Regions from separate parts of the Streptomyces sp. HUAS MG56 genome, predicted to be linked through region 1. Evidence: riboswitches for the same ligand, from Rfam matches in the RefSeq annotation. Region 1 holds a riboswitch; the other holds the start of a gene.
What was found. A riboswitch is a leader RNA that binds a small molecule or an ion and turns the genes downstream of it on or off. The one in region 1 is predicted to bind cyclic di-AMP.
Positions count from the first base shown of each region.

Region 2: linked by a shared signal. The riboswitch ahead of AC4OXY_RS22530 (transglycosylase family protein) and the one ahead of AC4OXY_RS34645 (M23 family metallopeptidase) in region 1 are both predicted to bind cyclic di-AMP.

Region 1 covers NZ_CM178722.1:7,374,446-7,381,434, forward strand. Annotated here, with positions in the region: gene AC4OXY_RS34635 (M16 family metallopeptidase) at 1-1,304, shown strand, start outside; gene AC4OXY_RS34640 (M16 family metallopeptidase) at 1,322-2,692, shown strand; cyclic di-AMP (ydaO/yuaA leader) riboswitch at 2,903-3,065, shown strand; gene AC4OXY_RS34645 (M23 family metallopeptidase) at 3,078-3,818, shown strand; gene AC4OXY_RS34650 (GntR family transcriptional regulator) at 4,037-4,723, shown strand; gene AC4OXY_RS34655 (HPr family phosphocarrier protein) at 4,889-5,170, opposite strand; gene AC4OXY_RS34660 (bifunctional acetate--CoA ligase family protein/GNAT family N-acetyltransferase) at 5,347-6,989, shown strand, end outside.
Region 2 covers NZ_CM178722.1:4,758,854-4,765,842, forward strand. Annotated here, with positions in the region: gene AC4OXY_RS22500 (NAD(P)/FAD-dependent oxidoreductase) at 1-109, opposite strand, end outside; gene AC4OXY_RS22505 (hypothetical protein) at 647-853, shown strand; gene AC4OXY_RS22510 (Ppx/GppA phosphatase family protein) at 932-1,885, opposite strand; gene AC4OXY_RS22515 (DUF501 domain-containing protein) at 1,882-2,433, opposite strand; gene AC4OXY_RS22520 (FtsB family cell division protein) at 2,491-2,967, opposite strand; gene eno (phosphopyruvate hydratase) at 3,090-4,376, opposite strand; gene AC4OXY_RS22530 (transglycosylase family protein) at 4,713-5,429, opposite strand; cyclic di-AMP (ydaO/yuaA leader) riboswitch at 5,434-5,608, opposite strand; gene AC4OXY_RS22535 (transglycosylase family protein) at 5,791-6,894, opposite strand.

The DNA.
Region 1 (6,989 bases):
TCTCCGAGGACCACCTGACCCCGGTGGCGGCGGTCTGCCTCTGGTACGACGTCGGCTCCCGCCACGAAGTCAAGGGGCGTACCGGCCTGGCTCACCTTTTCGAGCACTTGATGTTCCAGGGCTCGGGACAGGTGAAGGGCAACGGCCACTTCGAACTGGTGCAGGGTGCCGGCGGCTCGCTGAACGGCACCACCAGCTTCGAGCGCACCAACTACTTCGAGACCATGCCCGCCCACCAGCTGGAGCTCGCGCTCTGGCTGGAGGCCGACCGCATGGGCTCGCTGCTGGCCGCCCTGGACGACGAGTCCATGGAGAACCAGCGGGACGTCGTCAAGAACGAGCGCCGCCAGCGCTACGACAACGTCCCCTACGGCACCGCCTTCGAGAAGCTGACCGCCCTCAGCTACCCGCAGGGCCACCCCTACCACCACACGCCGATCGGCTCGATGGCGGACCTGGACGCGGCCACCCTGGAGGACGCCCGCCAGTTCTTCCGCACCTACTACGCGCCGAACAACGCGGTGCTGTCCGTGGTCGGCGACATCGACCCCGTACGGACCCTCGCCTGGATCGAGAAGTACTTCGGCTCGATCCCCGCGCACGACGGCAAGCCCGCGCCCCGCGACGGCTCCCTGCCCGAGGTCATCGGCGAGCAGAAGCGCGAGGTCGTCGTCGAGGAGGTCCCGGCGCGCGCCCTGATGGCCGCCTACCGGCTGCCGGAGGACGGCACGCGCGCGTGCGACGCGGCCGACCTCGCCCTGACCGTCCTCGGCGGCGGCGAGTCCTCCCGGCTGTACAACCGGCTGGTGCGCCGCGACCGTACGGCCGTCGCGGCCGGTTTCGGCCTGCTGCGCCTCGCCGGCGCGCCCTCGATGGGCTGGCTGGACGTGAAGGCCTCCGGCGACGTCGAGGTGCCGGTCATCGAGGCCGCCATCGACGAGGAGCTCGCCCGGTTCGCCGAGGAGGGCCCGACGCCGGAGGAAATGGAGCGCGCCCAGGCCCAGTTGGAGCGCGAGTGGCTGGACCGGCTCGGCACGGTGGCGGGCCGCGCCGACGAACTGTGCCGGTTCGCCGTCCTGTTCGGCGACCCGCAGCTCGCCCTCACGGCTGTGCAGCGCGTCCTGGCGGTGACCGCCGAGGAGGTCCAGGAGGTCGCCAAGGCCCGCCTGCGTCCCGACAACCGCGCGGTCCTCGTCTACGAGCCGAAGTCCCCGGAAGCGGCCCCCGACGCCGACGTGCCCGAGGACCCGGAGCAGGAAGCGACCGTAGAGGCCGGCAACGAGAACGAGGAGACGGCCAAGTGACCGAGCAGCTCGCCAGCATGGACTTCCACCCTCAGCCGCGGCCCGGCGAGGCCAAGCCGTGGGCGTTCCCGGCCCCCGAGCGCGCGGCGCTCGACAACGGCCTGACGGTGCTGCGCTGCCACCGCCCCGGCCAGCAGGTCGTCGCCGTCGAGGTGCTGCTCGACGCGCCCCTGGACGCCGAGCCGGCCGGTCTGGACGGCGTCGCCACGATCATGGCGCGGGCCTTCTCCGAGGGCACCGACCAGCACTCCGCCGAGGAGTTCGCGGCCGAGCTGGAGCGCGCGGGTGCCACGCTCGACGCGCACGCCGACCACTCCGGTGTCCGCATCAGCCTGGAGGTGCCCGCCTCCCGCCTCGCCAAGGGCCTCGGCCTGCTCGCCGACGCCCTGCGCGCGCCCGCGTTCGCCGAGAGCGAGGTCGAGCGGCTGGTCCGCAACCGCCTGGACGAGATCCCGCACGAGCTGGCCAACCCCACCCGCCGGGCCGCCAAGGAGCTGTCCAAGGAGCTGTTCCCGGCCACCTCGCGCATGTCGCGTCCGCGCCAGGGCACCGAGGAGACGGTCGAGAAGATCGACGCGGCCGCCGTACGCGCCTTCTACGACCGCCATGTGCGCCCCTCGACGGCCACCACGGTCGTGGTCGGCGACTTCACCGGCATCGACCTGGACGCCCTGCTCGGCGACACCCTGGGTGCCTGGAGCGGTACCCCGGGGCAGCCCCGGCCCGTGCCGGCCGTGAGCGCCGACGACACCGGCCGCGTGGTCATCGTGGACCGGCCCGGTGCGGTCCAGACGCAGCTGCTGATCGGCCGCGTGGGCCCCGACCGGCACGACCGCGTGTGGCCCGCGCAGGTGCTCGGCACGTACTGCCTGGGCGGCACCCTCACCTCCCGCCTGGACCGCGTCCTGCGCGAGGAGAAGGGCTACACCTACGGTGTGCGTGCCTTCGGCCAGGTCCTGCGGTCCGCCGCGGACGGCACGGGTGCCTCCCTGCTCGCCATCAGCGGCTCGGTGGACACGCCGAACACCGGCCCCGCGCTGGACGACCTGTGGACGGTGCTGCGCACCCTCGCGGCGGAGGGACTGACCGACGCCGAGCGGGACGTGGCCGTCCAGAACCTCGTCGGGGTCGCGCCGCTCAAGTACGAGACGGCGGCGGCCGTCGCGAGCACGCTGGCCGACCAGGTCGAGCAGCATCTGCCCGACGACTTCCAGGCGACGCTGTACCGGCAGCTGGCCGCCACGGGCACGGTGGAGGCCACGGCCGCCGTCGTGAACGCCTTCCCGGTGGACGGCCTGGTGACCGTCCTCGTCGGTGACGCCTCGCAGATCAAGGCGCCGGTGGAGGCTCTCGGCATCGGCGAAGTCAGCGTGGTCGCGGCCGAGTAGGGCACGCCCGCGTGGGGCCCTGACCGCCTACGGGCCGTCAGGGCCCCTCGTCGTTCCGCGCCCTTCCCCAGATGCCCGATTTGGGACGGAGGTTGCCTGTCTGCCCTGTGGGATGCGCTACAAAAGCCCGGTTCGGTTTGGGGACCGGCGGCAGGCCCGCCTAGCGTCGTCCGGGCTGTTCGTCAGGCAGTGCGCCGCACCCGCGGCACCGGACAGCCATCGCCGAGTCCCCGTACGGCGCGAGCCAGGGGAGCCGGGGACCCACAACGTCCCCTGGGGTGAATCGGACGCCCACGCGTGCGCGTGGGGGCCGTAGGAGACCTTCCTGCTCCGAACCCGTCAGCTAACCCGGTAGGCGAGAGGGAAGGAAAGGACCAGCCACTCCATGGCGTTCATGTGCGCCACCGGGAAGCACCGCAAGCCCGGCCGGGTCACGCGCACCGCCGCTCAGGCGGCCGGCGTCGCGGCCCTCACCACCGGTGTCATCGGCACCCTCGCGGCCTCCCCCGCGTCCGCCGCCCAGAACTCCGTCGAGCAGACCGGCCTCACCCCGGTGATCAGCGTGGGCGACGACATCGCCGAGCAGATCGACGCGCAGGCAGCCGCCCAGCGGCAGGCCGCCGCGCAGAAGGCGGCCGAGGAGGCCGCGGCCCGGCGGGCCCAGGAGATCCACGAGACCAAGGCCCGCGCCGCACGCGAGGCGGAGCGCGAGCGGCTGAACCGCTTCGTCGCCCCGATCACGGACTCGTACGTCTCCACGGGCTACAAGGCCAGCAGTTCCCTGTGGTCCTCCGGCTCCCACACCGGCATCGACTTCCACGCGGCCAGCGGCACGCCCGTCCACGCGGTCGGCTCCGGCACCGTCGTCTCCACCGGCTGGGGCGGCGCGTACGGCAACCAGATCGTGATCCGGATGGCCGACGGCATGTACACCCAGTACGGCCACCTGTCGTCCATCGGCGTCACGGTGGGCCAACAGGTCACCCCGGGCGAGCAGATAGGCCTGTCCGGCGCGACCGGCAACGTCACCGGACCGCACCTGCACTTCGAGGCCCGTACGACCCCCGACTACGGCTCGGACGTCGACCCGGTCGCCTACCTCCGCGAGCACGGCGTGAACGTCTGACGCGCACGGCGCACGAGACACGGCATCCGAAGCCCCGGCTCACCGAGCCGGGGCTTTCGTCGTTTTTCCACGGTGTCCCCGGTGCGCTTACGGGAGTCGCTGTCCAAAAAATATCCATGGATTCCGGCCCGCCGTCGGAAATTCTGGCTCATTGCAATAGAGTCACGGAACACGCGTCCATCGTCGACGTGTCACGGGGATTAAGGCGGAGGTCGGTCATGCGTATTCCGGCGCACTCGGTATGCACGGCGATCCGGGACGACATCGTCGCCGGTGTCCACGAGCGCGGCAGCCGCCTCACCGAGGAAGTCCTGGCCCGCCGCTACGGCGTCTCGCGCGTCCCCGTCCGCGAGGCCCTGCGCACGCTGGAGGCGGAGGGCTTCGTGGTGACGCGCCGGCACGCGGGCGCGTGCGTGGCCGAGCCGACCGAGCAGGAGGCGGCCGACCTGCTGGAGATGCGGATGCTCCTGGAGCCGCTCGGCGCCGCCCGGGCCGCGCAGCGGCGCACGGAGGCACATCTGAAGGTGCTGCGCGGCCTGGTCAGACTGGGCCAGGAGCGGGCCAGGCGGGGCAGCAGCGAGGATCTTCGGTCACTGGGCGGCTGGTTCCACGAGACGCTCGCCCAGGCCTGCGCGAGCCCCTCGCTGACCTCGATGCTGACCCAGTTGCGCCACAAGATCGCCTGGATGTACGCGGTGGAGGCGCTGCCGACCCCGGTCGAGTCCTGGGCGGAGCACGGCGCGATCGTGGACGCGGTGGCGCGCGGCGACGGCGAGCGCGCGCGGGCGCTCACGGCTCTGCACGGCGAGCGCGCGACGGCCGCGCACCGGCTTCGCTTTTCTGCCGGCGGCGAGGGTGTGAGGACTTCGCAACACGCCGTAAACATGACCGGCCTGCGTCATTAACACGAGCGCCGTATACAAAGAAGAGTAATTCGGTGGCGGTGTATTCTTGCTGCCTGAATTCAGGTGTGTTCACGCATTGTGGAAGACCGTGCCAAACGGCGAAGCCGCGCCGCCCCGGAAAGGGCGACGCGGCTTCGGTGTTTCCGTGTTCCGGGCGGGGCCGGATCAGACGGTCTCGGGCAGCTCCTCCAGGCCTTCGGAGACCAGCTTGGCCAGACGCTCCAGGGCGATGTCCGCACCCTCGGCGTCGGAGGCGAGGACGATCTCCTCGCCACCCTGGGCGCCCAGACCCAGGACGGCCAGCATGGAGGCCGCGTTGACGGGGTTGCCGTCAGCCTTGGCGATCGTCACCGGGACGCCTGCGGCCGTGGCGGCTCGGACGAAGATGGAGGCGGGGCGGGCGTGGAGGCCCTCGGCCCAGCCGACGTTGACGCGGCGCTCAGCCATGTGTTGCTGCCCTTCGGTGTTCAGGGTTGTCTAGACCAGTTTCCCATATCGCGAAGCGTGTCCGGAGCGGACCCTCGTCCCCTCCGGTGTGACATCGGACCGCGGCCTCGATCCGACTTCCGTCCCCCACAGACTGCCTCGCGCCGTTGTCGGACGCGAGCCGTACTCTGGGGCCCATGCAGAGCTCGGCGGACCGGCAGGACCGGTACGAGTACCCCGCCCACTGGGAGGCGGACGTGGTGCTGCGCGACGGGGGTACCGCGCGCATCCGGCCCATCACCATTGATGACGCCGACCGCCTGGTCAGCTACTACGAGCAGGTCTCGGACGAGTCGAAGTACTACCGCTTCTTCGCGCCGTACCCACGACTGTCCGCCAAGGACGTCCACCGCTTCACGCACCACGACTTTGTGGACCGGGTGGGACTCGCGGCCACCATCGGCGGCGAGTTCATCGCCACCGTACGCTACGACCGCATCGGCGCCGACGGCATGCCCGCCTCCGTGCCGGCCGACGAGGCCGAGGTCGCCTTCCTCGTGCAGGACGCCCACCAGGGCCGCGGAGTCGCCTCCGCCCTGCTGGAGCACATCGCGGCCGTCGCGCGCGAGCGGGGCATCCGCCGCTTCGCCGCCGAGGTGCTGCCCGCCAACACCAAGATGATCAAGGTGTTCACGGACGCCGGGTACACCCAGAAGCGCAGCTTCGAGGACGGCGTCGTCCGCCTGGAGTTCGACCTCGAACCGACCGACCGCTCGCTCGCCGTCCAGCGCGCGCGGGAACAGCGCGCCGAGGCCCGCTCGGTACGGCGGCTCCTCGTGCCCGGCTCGGTGGCCGTCATCGGCGTCGGCCGCGCCCCCGGCGGCGTCGGCCGCAGCGTCCTCGGCAACATCCGCGACGGCGGCTACGGCGGCCTGCTGCACGCCGTGAACCAGGCCTTCCCCGAGGACTGCAAGGAGATCGACGGGGTGCCCGCGCACCACTCGGTGCGGGACATCGACGGCCCGGTCGACCTCGCGGTGATCGCGGTACCGGCCGATCACGTGCCGGCGGTGGTCGCGGAGTGCGGCGAACACGGCGTGCAGGGAATCGTGGTCCTGTCCGCCGGATACGCCGAGAGCGGGCCCGACGGGCGGGAGCGGCAGCGGGCGCTCGTGCGCCACGCGCGCGCGTACGGCATGCGGCTCATCGGCCCCAACGCCTTCGGGATCATCAACACCGCCCCCGGCGTGCGGCTGAACGCCTCGCTCGCCCCCGAGATGCCCCGCCCCGGACGTATCGGCATGTTCGCCCAGTCCGGCGCCATCGGCATCGCCCTGCTGTCCCGGCTGCACCGGCGCGGCGGCGGCGTCACCGGGGTGACGGGCGTCTCCACGTTCGTCTCCGCGGGCAACCGCGCCGACGTCTCCGGCAACGACGTCCTCCAGTACTGGTACGACGACCCCGAGACCGACGTCGCCCTCATGTACCTGGAATCCATCGGCAACCCGCGCAAGTTCACGCGGCTCGCGCGGCGCACGGCGGCGGCGAAGCCGCTGGTCGTCGTGCAGGGGGTCGGCTCCGCCCCGCAGGGGCACGCGGTGCGGGCGACGCGGCTGCCGCACGCCACCGTCTCCGCGCTGCTGCGGCAGGCCGGAGTGCTGCGCGTCGACACGATCACCGAACTGGTCGACACGGGCCTGCTGCTCGCCCGGCAGCCCCTGCCGGCCGGGCCGCGCGTGACGATCCTCGGCAACTCCGAGTCGCTGGGCGTGCTGGCGTACGACCGCTGCCTCGCCGAAGGACTGCGCCCGTCGCGCCCGCTGGACCTGACGACCGCGGC
Region 2 (6,989 bases), 2.6 Mb from region 1:
TGACGGTCGCCTCTCCGAAGCGCATCTTCTTGAGAATGCGCCGAGCTGCGTACAGGCCTACGTACCCACCGCCTACTACGAGGATCCTGGGACGCTCCGTGGTGCTCATGGCATCGAGTATCCACCCGCTCCCCGGGGGGTGCTCGTGCGCCCCTTCACAAGCTTCTACAGTGCCCGTGCTACACTCCGCGGCTCGCGTGACACAGGTCATGACGGGCGAGGGGAACCGCGGCAGCCCGATGTCCGTTGTCAAGGCCGTGTGAGCTGCCCCTCCGGGTCACCACCGGGGGTGCGAGCCGGTCGGAACACCCCCCTCGGCACGCGATCCGAAGGTGTCGTACGACCCCCATCTGAACACGTTCAAAGGGCTCTTCGGCCCCCGAAAGGCCCAACAGGACCCCTTGCGCGCCCCGACCGAGCCCAATTCCTTGTGAAGAACTTCACGAAGTTTTCCGACGGCACGTCACCGAGGGGCCCGGAAGACCCCCGGGAAGCCGCTCAAACGTTATCCGACCTGCTCAGCAGAAGGCTACCGGGGAGTAATAAAAGAGAGCCGCGCAACAGCGCGTCACCCGGTCGCCCGGCCGTTCACCCGTCAGCCACGCACCGCGCGAGAGCCGGCCGAAGCTCCCCTAGCGTGCCAAACATGAACACTTCACCGAAGGCCTCCCGTAAGGCCGCCAAACGTATAAGCGCGATCAGCGCGGTCCTGGGTGTCGCACTCGCCGCGGGGACGGCGACGGCCGCATCCGCCGTGGCGGCGACACCCGCCTCCCACCTCACCACCGTCCAGGCGGCCGCCCCGGCCGGCGGGCACGGATGCCACGCTCTCATCGGCATCCTCTGCGCCTGACGGTCATCCCCCGTGACCGAGGCGACGGCCCTGGTTCCTCCCCCTGCGGAACCGGGGCCGCTCCGCGTCACCGCGGCACTAGCGAAGCTCCTCCGCCACCGCCCACGCGATGCCGTCGAGGATGTCGTGCTCGCTCACCACGACCTCCCCGGCGCCGATCCGCTCCATGATCGCGAGCAGGACGAGGGCGCCCGCGCCGATGACGTCGACCCGGCCCGGGTGCAGGGACGGGATCGCGGCGCGCTCGGCGTGCGTGGAGCGCAGCAGCGACTCGGTGATCTCGCGGACGCGGTCGTAGGAGACCCGGGAGTGGTGGATGCGCGCGGAGTCGTACTCCGGCAGGTCCTGGGCGATGGCCGAGACGCTGGTGACGGACCCGGCGAGACCCACCAGGGTGTGCGCCTCGCGCAGCGGGACGCTCTGTTCGGCGAGGTCCAGGGCGGCCTCGATGTCGGCCCTCATGGCGGCGATCCGGGCCGCGGAGGGCGGGTCGGAGACCTCGCCGCCGTGCACCAGGTGCCGCTCCGTCATCCGCACACAGCCGACGTCGACCGAGCGCGCGGCCCGCACGTGCTCCTCGCCGACGACGAACTCGGTGGAGCCGCCGCCGATGTCCACGACCAGGTACGGCCGGGCCAGGTCGGCGCGGCCGGTCAGCTCCTTCGTGGCGCCGGTGAAGGAGAACTCGGCCTCCTGGTCGCCGGTGATCACCTCCGGTTCGACCCCGAGGATGTCCAGCACACCGCGCACGAACTCGTCGCGGTTCTCGGCGTCGCGGGAGGCGGAGGTGGCGACGAAGCGGAGCTTCTCGGCGCCGTGCTCCTTGATGATCGCGGCGTACTCGCGGCAGGCCGCGAAGGTCCGCTCCAGCGCCTCGGGCGCGAGCCGCCCGGTGCGGTCGACGCCCTGGCCGAGCCGCACGATGGTCATCCGGCGGTCCAGGTCGACCAGTTCACCCGTGGCCGGGTCGCAGTCCGCGACCAGCAGCCGGATGGAGTTGGTCCCGCAGTCGATGGCGGCGACACGCGTCACTTCTCGTCCCCCTCGGTGGTGGCCTCGGTGGCCTCGGTGGGCGTCACGCACGCGCCCTTGCGCCACCACTCCGGCAGCATCGCCAGCGCCTCGTCGCCGAGCGGGTTCACGCCCGGGCCGGCGGCCAGCGAGTGGGCCACCAGGACGTGCAGGCACTTGACCCGGTCCGGCATGCCGCCCGCGCTCGGGAAGCCCTTCAGCTCCTCGATCTCGTCCCGGCGCCGGATGTAGTCCTCGTGCGCGGCCCGGTAGGCGGCGGCCAGTTCCGGGTCGGCCGCCAGGCGCTCGGTCATCTCCTTCATCACGCCGTTGGCCTCCAGCGTGCCGATGGCGGAGGACGCCTTCGGGCACGTCAGGTAGTACAGCGTCGGGAAGGGCGTGCCGTCGGGCAGCCGCGGCGCCGTCTCCACGACGTCCGGCTGGCCGCACGGGCAGCGGTGCGCGATGGCCCGCAGACCCCGCGGCGGGCGGCCCAGCTGCTGCTTGAAGGCCTCGACGTCCGCGTCGGTGGGCTCGGTGCGCGAAGTGGGCGGCGGAGGGGTTTCCATGACTGCTTTCAGAGCGGCTTTCTCAGAAGAGGCGGTGGATCGGGGCGTGCTGTCGGTTCACTGGTCGGAGGCGTCGGACTTGTCGACCCCGTCCCAGACGTTGGCGTACCAGGGCCGCTGGGCGGCCTTCAGGTCGGCGCGGGACTGCTTGGCCATACCGGGATCGACGACCGTGTACCCGGTCTCCCCCGGCATCACATAATGCAGCCGCCGCCGGATCTCCTGCTCGGCGTAGGCGTCGTCCTGCCAGCGTGCCTTGAGGTCGCGCAGCTGCTCGACGCGCTGCTCGGCCTGTTGCTTCTGGCGCTGGAGGTCGGAGATCTGCGCGCGCTGGGAGACGTACTGGCGCATCGGGTACGCGAGCGCGACGATCATCGTGCACAGCACCAGCACGAGCAGCGCCGCGCGCCCGGTGAGCCGGGAGCGGCGGGCCTGCCGCTTGGTCTGGGAGCGGTAGACCCGGGCCGCCGTCTGCTCGCCGAGCAGCCGCAGCCTGGTCGCGGTGGAGAAACGGTCCCGGTCCCTCGCGGCCATCTGGCTCTCGCCTCCCCTTGCGCTGTGCCTGGCACGCCTCACACGTGCGTACGTCCCCGGACACGGTACGGGACCGGTACGGGGACGTACGTACGACTGGCTAGGACTTACCTCTTAACGGCTCAGCCCTTGAAGCGCGGGAAGGCGGAGCGGCCCGCGTACACCGCGGCGTCGTCGAGGATCTCCTCGATGCGCAGCAACTGGTTGTACTTGGCGACGCGCTCGGAGCGGGCCGGGGCGCCGGTCTTGATCTGGCCGCAGTTGGTGGCGACGGCCAGGTCGGCGATGGTGACGTCCTCGGTCTCGCCGGAGCGGTGCGACATCATGCACTTGAAGCCGCTGCGCTGGGCCAGCTCGACGGCGTCCAGGGTCTCGGTCAGCGAGCCGATCTGGTTGACCTTGACCAGCAGGGCGTTGGCGGTGCCCTCCTCGATGCCGCGGGCGAGGCGCTCGGGGTTGGTGACGAACAGGTCGTCGCCGACGAGCTGGACCTTGTCGCCGAGGCGGTCGGTGATGACCTTCCAGCCGGCCCAGTCGTCCTCGAACAGCGGGTCCTCGATGGAGACGAGCGGGTACGCGGAGACGAGCTCCTCGTAGTACTCCGTCATCTCGGCGGCGGAGCGCTCCTTGCCCTCGAAGAGGTACTTGCCGTCCTTGTAGAACTCGGAGGCGGCGACATCGAGCGCGAGGGCGATCTGCTGGCCGGGGACGTAACCGGCCTCCTTGATCGCCTCCAGGATGAGGTCGAGGGCGGCGCGGTTCGACTCCAGGTTCGGGGCGAAGCCGCCCTCGTCGCCCAGGCCGGTGGACAGGCCCTTGGACTTCAGGACCTTCTTCAGCGTGTGGTAGACCTCCGCGCCCCAGCGCAGCGCCTCGGAGAAGGACTCCGCGCCGATCGGAGCGATCATGAACTCCTGGATGTCCACGTTGGAGTCCGCGTGCGAGCCGCCGTTGAGGATGTTCATCATCGGCACCGGCAGCAGGTGCGCGTTCGGGCCGCCCAGGTAGCGGAACAGCGGCAGGTCGCTGGCCTCGGAGGCGGCGTGGGCGACGGCGAGGGAGACGCCGAGGATGGCGTTGGCGCCGAGGGAGCCCTTGTTGTCGGTGGCGTCCAGGTCGAACATGGCCTGGTCGATCAGGCGCTGCTCGGTGGCGTCGTAGCCGACCAGCTCCGGGCCGATCTGCTCGATGACGGCGAGGACGGCCTTCTCGACGCCCTTGCCCTGGTAGCGGTTCGGGTCACCGTCGCGCAGCTCGATGGCCTCGAAGGCACCGGTCGAGGCGCCCGACGGAACGGCGGCACGACCCGTGCTGCCGTCGTCGAGGCCGACCTCGACCTCGACCGTGGGGTTGCCTCGGGAGTCCAGGATTTCCCGGGCTACGACGACGTCGATGGACGGCACGAGCATCTCCTTCTTGGATGTGACGCTGGAAGTGCGGGGCGGTGTGCCTTGCGGCTGCGCCGTGCGACTAGAGCCTAACCGTCTCCGGGGGATCGGCCCGCGACCGACCGCCCCGTGAACGCGGTGGGACATGCAGACGGTACCCATTGTTCACCCTCGGAACAAAGGGGGCTGTCGATGAGGCCCGGCTGAAGAGCGGGGAAACAGAAAGCCCCGTCCCGGCGCGTACGGGGGAACACGCGCCGGGACGGGGAGCCCGTGGGGACGGGGGTGACCCTCACGGGGTCCTCGGTGTGGGGGGTGGGGATGTGAGGGCGCTGCGCGTCCGGCCGGAGCCGGATGTCACTTCAGGTGCAGCTGCTGACCGGGGAAGATGAGGTCGGCGTTGTCGACGATGTCCTTGTTCAGCTGGAACAGCTTCTGCCAGCCGCCGGCGACGTGATGCTTCTCGGCGATGGAGCTGAGGGTGTCGCCCTTGACGACCTTGTACTCGCCGTCGCCCTTCTTGACCTTCTTGCCGGTCGGGGTGGTGACGGTCTTGCTCGCCTTCGGGGCCGAGCGCTCGGTGGAGCGGGTGGCGGCCTGCTGGTCGGCGGAGCGGGTGGTGGCGCTGCCGGAGGAACCGCTGCCCGCCGAGCCGCTGCCGGTGGAGCCGGAGCCGGTGCTCGGGGCGGAGCCGTTGTACGGGGCGGAGGACAGGCCCGTGCCGCAGACCGGCCAGGCACCCTTGCCCTGCGAGGCGAGGACCTTCTCGGCGACGGCGATCTGCTGCGCCTTGGTGGCCTGGTTGGCGGTCGAGGCGTAGGCGGTGCCGCCGTACGCGGCCCAGGTGGAGGCGGAGAACTGGAGGCCGCCGTAGAAGCCGTTGCCGGTGCTGATGGACCAGTTGCCACCCGACTCGCACTGGGCGACCGCGTCCCACTCGGAGGCGGTGGCGGCGGAGGCGTTGCCGGCCGCCATCAGCGGGGCGGCGACGGCGGCACCGGTGACACCGGCCAGCGCGACGACGCGGACGGCCTTGGACGGACGACGGTGCTTGCCCTTGCCGGAAAACAGCATGGATCGATCCCCTCACCGACGCCTGCGAGGTGAGCTGTCGGGTTCGGGCCGGTTGAGTTGCCCGGCCGCACGCCCGCTGTCGCGGGCCTGCGGCTTCACCCCAAGCCGGATCCGGCGTCAACTGCCGGTTCCAGCGCCTACCTTGGGTCCCCCGCTCCTGCCTACGGCGCTTGACGCGACGACTGTTCCCGGACGGCCGCTGGCAGGATTCGGCGTTGCGGCAACCGGGGCTCGTGGTGACGAGCGGTCCTGACCGTAGACAGGCGATCGACGGAATTTCAAAGACGATCAGGGCTTCTGAGACTCATCCCACACTTTCGCCAAAACGGACATTAGCGATCAAGCGGGGCGCCAACTCGCCTTACTCCGCGTCCTTTTCGTTACCGACTTCCAGGGTCTGACCGGCGGTGATCTGGTTCGGGTCGGCCCCTATCACCTTCTTGTTGCCGTCATAGAGCGCGCGCCATCCGCCGTCGACGCCGAGAGAGCCGGCGATGGAGGCGAGCGTGTCGCCCTCACGGACCGTATAGGTGTTCGTCCGGTGGCCCGCGTGACGGCCCGAGGACGCGGCATCCTGACCGTTTGTCACGTTTTCGTCCGCACTTCCGCCGCGGTGACGTCCGCCACTGCTGAGCGCTCCCGTGTCGACGAGGCTCCAGGAACCGGTGCTCTGCGGGTAATTGTCCGACTCGTCGGTCCCGGGGGTGGCGCTGGGCGAGCTGTCGCCGCCCTGCGCGCCTCCGCCACCGGAGGACCCGATGGAACCATCGGAACCGGACGTGCCCGCCTTGTCGCCCTTGTCGGACTTGTGGCTGCCTGCACCCTTGGAGCCGTGCGACGCGCCCGACTCCTTGCCGCCCCCGTCACTCGCGCTCGGTCCGGGCGTGGCACCGGCATCCGAGGAAGCGTCCGCGCCGGAGCCGGACTTCGAGCCGGAGTGGGCGCCCGACCCGTCCCCGGAACCCGAGTCGGACCCGGACGAGTCCGACAGACCGGACGAATCGGAACCGTTCGTCGATCCGGAGTCGCCACCCGAGCTCTTGCCGCTCCCGGAGTTCCCGACGCCCGTGTCGACGTCGACCGAACCCGAGTTGGAGGTCAGCCCGGCGGTCAGCGCGCACATGGTCCACGGCTTGGTGCCCTGGTCGGCGAGGATCTTCTCGGCGACGGCGATCTGCTGGTTGCGGCTGGCCTGGTCGGCGCTGTCGGCGTACTGCGTGCCGCCGTACTTGTCCCAGTCGTCCTGCGATATCTGGAGACCGCCGTAGTACCCGTTGCCGCTGTTCTGGCTCCAGGAGCCGCCGCTCTCGCACTCGGCGACCTTGTCCCACGTGGTGCCGTCGGCCGCGTGGGCGCTCGCGGCGCCGAGCAGCGGGATGGCGATGGCGGAGCCGGTCACGCCGGCCGCGACGAGGAGGGCCGGAGCCTGACGGGGGCGACGGTGACGACCGTTCCCGGTGAGCATGCGGAAGCCTTTCGTGCGACAGCAGGACCGGCGCGGCGGCGGACGGTGCCGGTCGCCACGCTGATGGGTGAACGTATCGGCACACGATCACTTGT